2 regions of the Variovorax sp. 38R genome follow, and region 1 is predicted to be linked to the other one. Evidence: riboswitches for the same ligand, from Rfam matches in the RefSeq annotation. Region 1 holds a riboswitch; the other holds the start of a gene.

The links. Region 1 has a riboswitch for glycine ahead of gcvT (glycine cleavage system aminomethyltransferase GcvT). Riboswitches for the same ligand answer to the same signal wherever they lie in the genome.
Region 2: it holds a riboswitch for glycine, as region 1 does, so the genes downstream of both, IG196_RS02170 (D-amino acid dehydrogenase) here and gcvT (glycine cleavage system aminomethyltransferase GcvT) in region 1, are expected to answer to the same signal.

Annotation. Positions count from the first base shown of each region.
Region 1 is NZ_CP062121.1:2,530,333-2,533,729, forward strand. Features, by position in the region: gene gcvP (aminomethyl-transferring glycine dehydrogenase) at 1-299, opposite strand, end outside; gene gcvH (glycine cleavage system protein GcvH) at 353-724, opposite strand; gene gcvT (glycine cleavage system aminomethyltransferase GcvT) at 796-1,971, opposite strand; glycine riboswitch at 2,019-2,123, opposite strand; glycine riboswitch at 2,140-2,226, opposite strand; gene IG196_RS11470 (N-acetylmuramoyl-L-alanine amidase) at 2,276-2,749, opposite strand; gene IG196_RS11475 (hypothetical protein) at 3,048-3,397, opposite strand, start outside.
Region 2 is NZ_CP062121.1:498,756-502,152, forward strand. Features, by position in the region: gene IG196_RS02165 (RtcB family protein) at 1-329, shown strand, start outside; gene IG196_RS02170 (D-amino acid dehydrogenase) at 349-1,656, opposite strand; glycine riboswitch at 1,748-1,854, opposite strand; glycine riboswitch at 1,899-1,988, opposite strand; gene rfbB (dTDP-glucose 4,6-dehydratase) at 2,107-3,186, shown strand; gene rfbD (dTDP-4-dehydrorhamnose reductase) at 3,183-3,397, shown strand, end outside.

The DNA.
Region 1 (3,397 bases):
CCCGGTGTGTGCGTGCCGTAGTAGCCCTGGCCGATGAAGCTCTTGAACACCTTGTTCTTCGACGCCAGCGTCTTCAGCTCGGCCAGCGCGTCGGCTTCGGTCACCGGCGCGGGCAGGCGCATCGGCCGGGCACGGCGGATGGCCGCCGGCACGATGCCGTCGATGAGCTCCGCGCGCGTTTCCGAGCCGATCACCGGCAGCATGCGCGCCTCGTCCGCTGCATCGATGCCGATGTGGCGGGCGAGGAATTCTTCGGCGTTCTCCAGGGCTTGCAAAGAGGGAAGGGCGGGAATCGGCATGGCGGTGAGGGCTCGGGGGAAGAAGGAACGAAGGTGGCTGAAGACTCAGCGGATCAGGACTCGGCGGCGAACTTGTCGTAGGACGCTGCGTCGAGCAGGGCGTCGAGCTGTGCGGGCTCGCTCAGCTTGACCTTGAAGAACCAGCCGGAGGCCAGCGGGTCGCTGTTGGCCAGCGACGGGTCGGCGCGCAGCGCTTCGTTCACTTCGGTGATCTCGCCCGACACGGGCATGAACACATCGGCGGCGGCCTTGACCGACTCGACCACACCGGCGACTTCGCCCTGTGCGAAGGTCTTGCCGACTTCGGGCAGGTCGACGAACACCACGTCGCCCAGCGCGTCCTGCGCATGCACGGTGATGCCCACGGTGGCGGCGCCGCCTTCGGCCGCCACCCATTCGTGGTCCTTGGTGTATTTGATGCTCATGAAAAAACTCCTCGTGGAAAAAATGGAATCGGGGTGCAGAGCCTAGCCGGGTCTGCGGTGTTCAGTGGTGGTCAGCCGCGGTAGTAGCGCGTCGGCACGAAAGGCATCGTCGACACCTCCATCGGCACCGGCTTGCCGCGCACGATGGCCTGCACGCGCGTGCCGGGTTCGGCAAAGGCGGCGGCCACGTAGCCCATGGCCACGCAGCGGTCGGCCGTGGGACCGAGTAGGCCGCTGGTGACGGTGCCGATGTCATGGCCTTCGAGCGACTGCAGCAGCGTGCCGTCGCGCACCGGAATGCGTTCCAGCGCCACCAGGCCGACGCGCTTGCGCGTGAGCGTCTCGTGGTCGGTGTGGCCGGCCGCGCCCGAGGCGACGGCCGCCAGCTGGGCCAGCACCTTGGCTGCGCCCGGGAAGCCGCCTTCGCGCGCGCCGCCCGCGCGGCGCACCTTCTGGATCGCCCAGTTGAGCGAGGCTTCGACCGGGGTGGTGGTGGTGTCGATGTCGTTGCCGTACAGGCACAGGCCGGCTTCGAGCCGCAGCGAGTTGCGCGCGCCCAGGCCGACGGGTTTCACTTCGGGCTGCGCGAGCAGCAGGCGGGCGAGGGCGTCGGCGTCCTTGCCGGCCACCGAGATCTCGAAGCCGTCTTCGCCGGTGTAGCCGCTGCGGGTGACGAAAGCGGCAATGCCGCCGATCTGCACCGCGCCGCCGGTCATGAACACGAAACGTTCGATGCCGGGCGACAGCCGTGCCAGCGTGGCCGCGGCCTGCGGGCCCTGCAGCGCCAGCAGGGCGTGGTCGGGCAGGGGCTGCACTTCGCAGCGCGCGCCGATCTTGTCCTGGATGTGGGCGATGTCGGCCACCTTGCAGGCGCCGTTCACGATCACGAAGATCGAGCCGTGGCCTTCATTGAAGAACATCAGGTCGTCGAGGATGCCGCCTTCGTCGTTCAGCAGCAGGCCGTAGCGCTGCTTGCCGGCGGGCAGGTCGACCACGTCGACGGGCATCAGGGTTTCGAAGGCGGCGGCGGCGTCGGGGCCGACGAGACGCAGCTGGCCCATGTGCGAGATGTCGAACAGGCCGGCCGCATCGCGCGTGTGCTTGTGCTCGGCCATCAGGCCGGCGGGGTACTGGACCGGCATCGAATAGCCCGCAAAGGGCACCATGCGGGCGCCCAGCTCGACGTGGAGGTCGTACAGCGGTGTCTTGAGAAGTTGGGCGTCGGAGGAAGCGGAAGAAGCAGCCACGGGGCACTCCAAAGGGGCAGTCGAAATCCATGGCTGCAACGCCATGGGCCACCCCTGCTGTCCGCTTTACCTGAGAGATTCGCCCCACGATCGGGGTTTGCTCCTTCGGTGGGCCGCATGCAATGCCACGGCCTCTCTCCAGCAAGGAAACGCCGGTGGTTGCCGGCGTCTTGTCAGTCCTTTTGCCTGAGCGTTCGGGGAACCCCTGCGCCTTCGGCGGCCCCGTCGCGCGGGGCTCTCTCCTGACCCGGCGAGTGTAGTGGATCGCGGGGCCGGGGCTGGTGTCGAAGTGCTCGTGGGGGCCTCAGGTGTGGCAGCACCCCAGCGCCTGGGACGCTCTCAGTTGGGAGAGCGGCTTGGCGGAAGCGACCGCCACGGGAATGGCATCGGCCTCGCCATTCAGCACCAGGTGCTTGAACCGTTCCCAATCGAACAAGGTGCCCGGATCGGTGCGGCGATCCGGGTCCAGCTTGGCGTGCGAGACCACGTGGGCGAGGTTGGGGTACTTGGCCCAGCAGTGGCGAACGATGCGCGCCGTGATTTCGACTTGCCAGTCGGAGAAGGGGTCGAGTTTCTGCTTGTTCACGACCTCGATGCCCAGCGACCAGTGGTTGACGCGCTTGGCGCCGTCGTTCACATCGGGGTGCGAGGCCGCATTGCGCACGTGCCATGCCGCGAGCGCCTCCGGCACGCAGGCCCAGACGAGTTCACCGTGCTGGGGTTCGTCCTCATCGGGAACCAGCCAGTGGAACGAAGCCGCATCCGTCGGTTTTTTCATGACCGAGATGGCGCCGGAAGACGATCCGCCGGCCGTGGCATGGATGACCACCGTGGTGATGCCCATGATCGGATCGACCGACCGCTTCGTGGTGCACGTCGGCCAGTAGGGCTGGACGCCGGGGTACCAGGGCTCGTTGAGGGAGACTTCGCCCGGTCGTCTCGACTTGGGAAGCGTGAAGTGATAGCTCTGCGGATTTGGCATGCTGAACCTCCTTGTTTTGGGAGTTGGGTTCTAGCAAGCAGCCCCGGGGGCCCGCGTCCCCTGGTTGAGGGATGGCGACCCGTGGCCGCCAGGTTCAGTGCACGGTTTCGGCCAGCGGCAGCAGCTTGTCGATGCGCTCGCGCAGCGAGTCGGCGCGCTCGGGGCCGGCGGCTTTCTCGATCTCGGAGAGCATGAGCGCGGCGATGGTGAGCATGGCCTCGCGGTCGCGCGCCTCACGCAGGGCGTCGCGCATCTGGTTGGCGAAGCGCGGGTCGCGGCGCACGAACATGCGCTCGCAGATGTCGAACAGGAACATGCGCGTGGTGGCCAGCGAGCGCTTGCCGTCGAAGCTGTCGGCCGACGTGGCGACCTGGATCGGCTCGGCCGCCGGGACGGGCGTGGGGGCCGGCGCAGGTTGAGCGACGACCGGTCGCGCATCCTGCA
Region 2 (3,397 bases), 2.0 Mb from region 1:
CGCCGGCGCACGCGGGCGACCTCGCGCTGATTCCGGGGTCGATGGGCGATCACTCGTACCTCGCGACCGGGCTGGGCCATGAAGACTGGCTGTGGTCGTGCAGCCATGGCGCCGGTCGGCGCATGCGGCGGCAGGAAGTGCGCGCGATGCGGCCTGCACCTGATGATGCGGACGCCAGCTGGCAGTGCGTGACGCTGCGCGAGGAGCGCCGCATCGAAGAGGCGCCGCAGGCCTACAAGCCGATCGGCGCGGTGATCGACGCGCAGGAAAGCGCAGGGCTCATCCGCTGCGCCGTGCGACTCAAGCCCTGGGTCACGTTCAAGGCGTGACCCGAGGGTGCGTGTCGTGTCAGCCCAGTGCGGGCTGCACGGCGCGCGGCGCGGGCGCCGGCATGCCGGCGAACGCGAAGTCGACCTCGGGCGCGAGCCCGCTCACGATGCGCGCGATCGACTTGCCCGAGCCGCAGGCGTGCGTCCAGCCGAGCGTGCCGTGGCCCGTGTTGAGGAACAGGTTCGGCAGCTTGGTCTTGCCGATCAGCGGCACGTTGCTCGGCGTGGCCGGGCGCAGGCCGGTCCAGAACTGCGCGCGCTCGGTATCGCCGGCGCCGGGGAAGAGTTCTTCGACGCGTCGCACGATCGCTTCGCAGCGCACGCGGTTCAGGTCGCGGTCGTAGCCGTTGAGTTCGGCCGTGCCGGCGATGCGCAGGCGGTCGCCCGACTCGGACGTGTAGCGCGAGAACACCAGCTTGTATTCGTCGTCGGTCAGCGAGACCTGGTGGGCCTTCGATGCGTCCTTCACGGGCAGCGTCACGGAGTAGCCCTTGGCCGGGTAAATCGGCAGGCGGATGCCCAGCGGCGCGGCGTACAGCGGGCTCAGCGAACCCATCGCGAGCACGAAGGCGTCGCCGCGGATGCGCTGGAAGCGGCCTTCGTTGTCGGTCGCCTCGATGTGGTCGATGCTGCCGCCGGCTTCGCGCAGCGCGGTCACGGTGTGGCTCATGAGGAACCTCACGCCGGCCGCTTCGGCCAGCTTCACGAGCTCGCGCGCAAAACGGTTGGCGTCGCCCGACTCGTCTTCGGCGGTGTAGGTCGCGCCGGCGAGTTGCGGGCGGATGTGGGCGAGGGCGGGTTCGATCCGGATGGCCTCGTCGGCCGAGATGACCAGGCGCTCGCAGCCCAGGGCGCGCATCTGCTCGGAAGGCTTGAGGGCGCCGTCGAATTCTTTCTGCGTCGTATAGAAGTGCAGGATGCCCTGCGTGCGCTGGTCATAGCTCAGGCCGGTGTCTCGACGCAATTGCTGCAACATTTCCCGGCTGTATGTACCGAGACGCACGATCTGTTCGATGTTGTGGCGGGTGCGCGCGGGGGTGCATTCGCGCAAAAACTGCAGACCCCAGAGCCACTGGCGCATGTCGGCGCGGATGCGGAAGAGCAGCGGCGCATCTTCCTTGCCGAGCCATTGCAGCACCTTCAACGGCGCGCTCGGATTGGCCCACGGTTCGGCATGGCTGACCGAGATCTGGCCGCCGTTGGCGAAGCTGGTTTCGGCGGCCGGGGTGGCCTGCCGATCGATCACGGTCACCTCGTGACCGAGTTGCTGGAGGTAATAGGCCGAAGTCACGCCGAGCAGGCCGGCGCCAAGAACGATCACACGCATTGCAAGTACCTTTGAGTTTGCAGCGCTTGAACGGCGGGCGTGGAGTGCTATTGAACCAATAGCAAGCAACCGGACGACCGATGTCCAAGTTGCCGCTCCCCCTGTCCTCGGTACCTGAGAGATTCACCCTGCTGCACCCGCAGCGGGTTTGCTCCTTCGGTGCGCCACATGGCGTGGCGGCTCTCCAGACGGCTGTATCGATGAGTGCAGTACTGACCCCTTGCCGATGTTCCTTGTTTGCACTTGGAACTTCGTCGGGCCGACCTGAGCGTTTATGGGAGTTTGCGCCTTCGGTAGGGCCTCCGTGAGGCCCGCTCTCCTGCAATTGTTTGTGATTGTAGGCGGGCCCCGCAAGCCGGCCAAGCCCTGTACATCCGCAGGTCACGCCGATGGGATAATTGACTGTTAATTTTCCGTAAAGCAAACTTTTTTCTACAGGCGAGGGACTCCATGATCCTGGTTACCGGCGGCGCAGGCTTCATTGGCGCCAATTTCGTACTCGACTGGATCGCGCAGGGCGACGAGCCCGTCGTGAACCTCGACAAGCTGACCTACGCAGGCAACCTCGAGACCCTCGCATCGCTCAAGGGCAACGCGAACCACGTCTTCGTGCAAGGCGACATCGGCGACAGCGCGCTGCTCGACCGCCTGCTGGCCGAACACAAACCGCGCGCAGTCGTGAACTTTGCCGCGGAATCGCACGTGGATCGCTCGATCCACGGACCGGAAGACTTCGTGCAGACCAACGTGCTCGGCACCTTCCGCCTGCTCGAGTCGGTGCGCGGTTACTGGAACGCCCTGCCGGCCGACCAGAAGGCGGCCTTCCGCTTCCTGCATGTGTCGACCGACGAGGTCTACGGTTCGCTCTCCAAGACCGACCCGGCCTTCACCGAAGAGAACAAGTACGAGCCCAACAGCCCGTACTCGGCCAGCAAGGCCGCCAGCGACCACCTCGTGCGCGCCTGGCACCACACCTACGGCCTGCCGGTGGTCACCACCAACTGCTCGAACAACTACGGCCCGTTCCACTTCCCCGAGAAGCTGATCCCGCTGATGATCGTCAATGCACTGGCTGGCAAGAACCTGCCCGTGTACGGCGACGGCATGCAGGTGCGCGACTGGCTCTACGTGAAGGACCACTGCAGCGCCATCCGCCGCGTGCTCGAAGCCGGCCGGCTCGGCGAGACCTACAACGTCGGCGGCTGGAACGAGAAGCCCAACATCGAGATCGTCAACACCGTGTGTGCGCTGCTCGACGAGCTGAGCCCGCGCGCCGACGGCAAGCCGTACAAGGAACAGATCACCTACGTCACGGACCGCCCGGGCCACGACCGCCGCTACGCCATCGATGCGCGCAAGCTCGAGGCCGAGCTTGGCTGGAAGCCCGCCGAGACCTTCGGCACCGGCATCCGCAAGACCGTCGAGTGGTACCTCGCGAACGGCGAGTGGGTGCGCAACGTGCAAAGCGGCGCGTACCGCGAGTGGGTCGAGAAGCAGTACGACGCCACGACGGCGAAGGCCGCCGCATGAAGCTGCTGCTGCTTGGCAAGGGCGGACAGGTCGGCTGGGAGCTGCAGCGCAGCCTTGCGCCGCTCGGCGAACTGGTCGCGCTGGATTTCGACAGCACCGACTTCCACGCCGACTTCAGCCGTCCCGAGCAGCTGGCCGAGACGGTGCTGGCCGTGCGCCCTGACGTCATCGTCAATGCCGCCGCACACACCGCCGTCGACAAGGCCGAGAG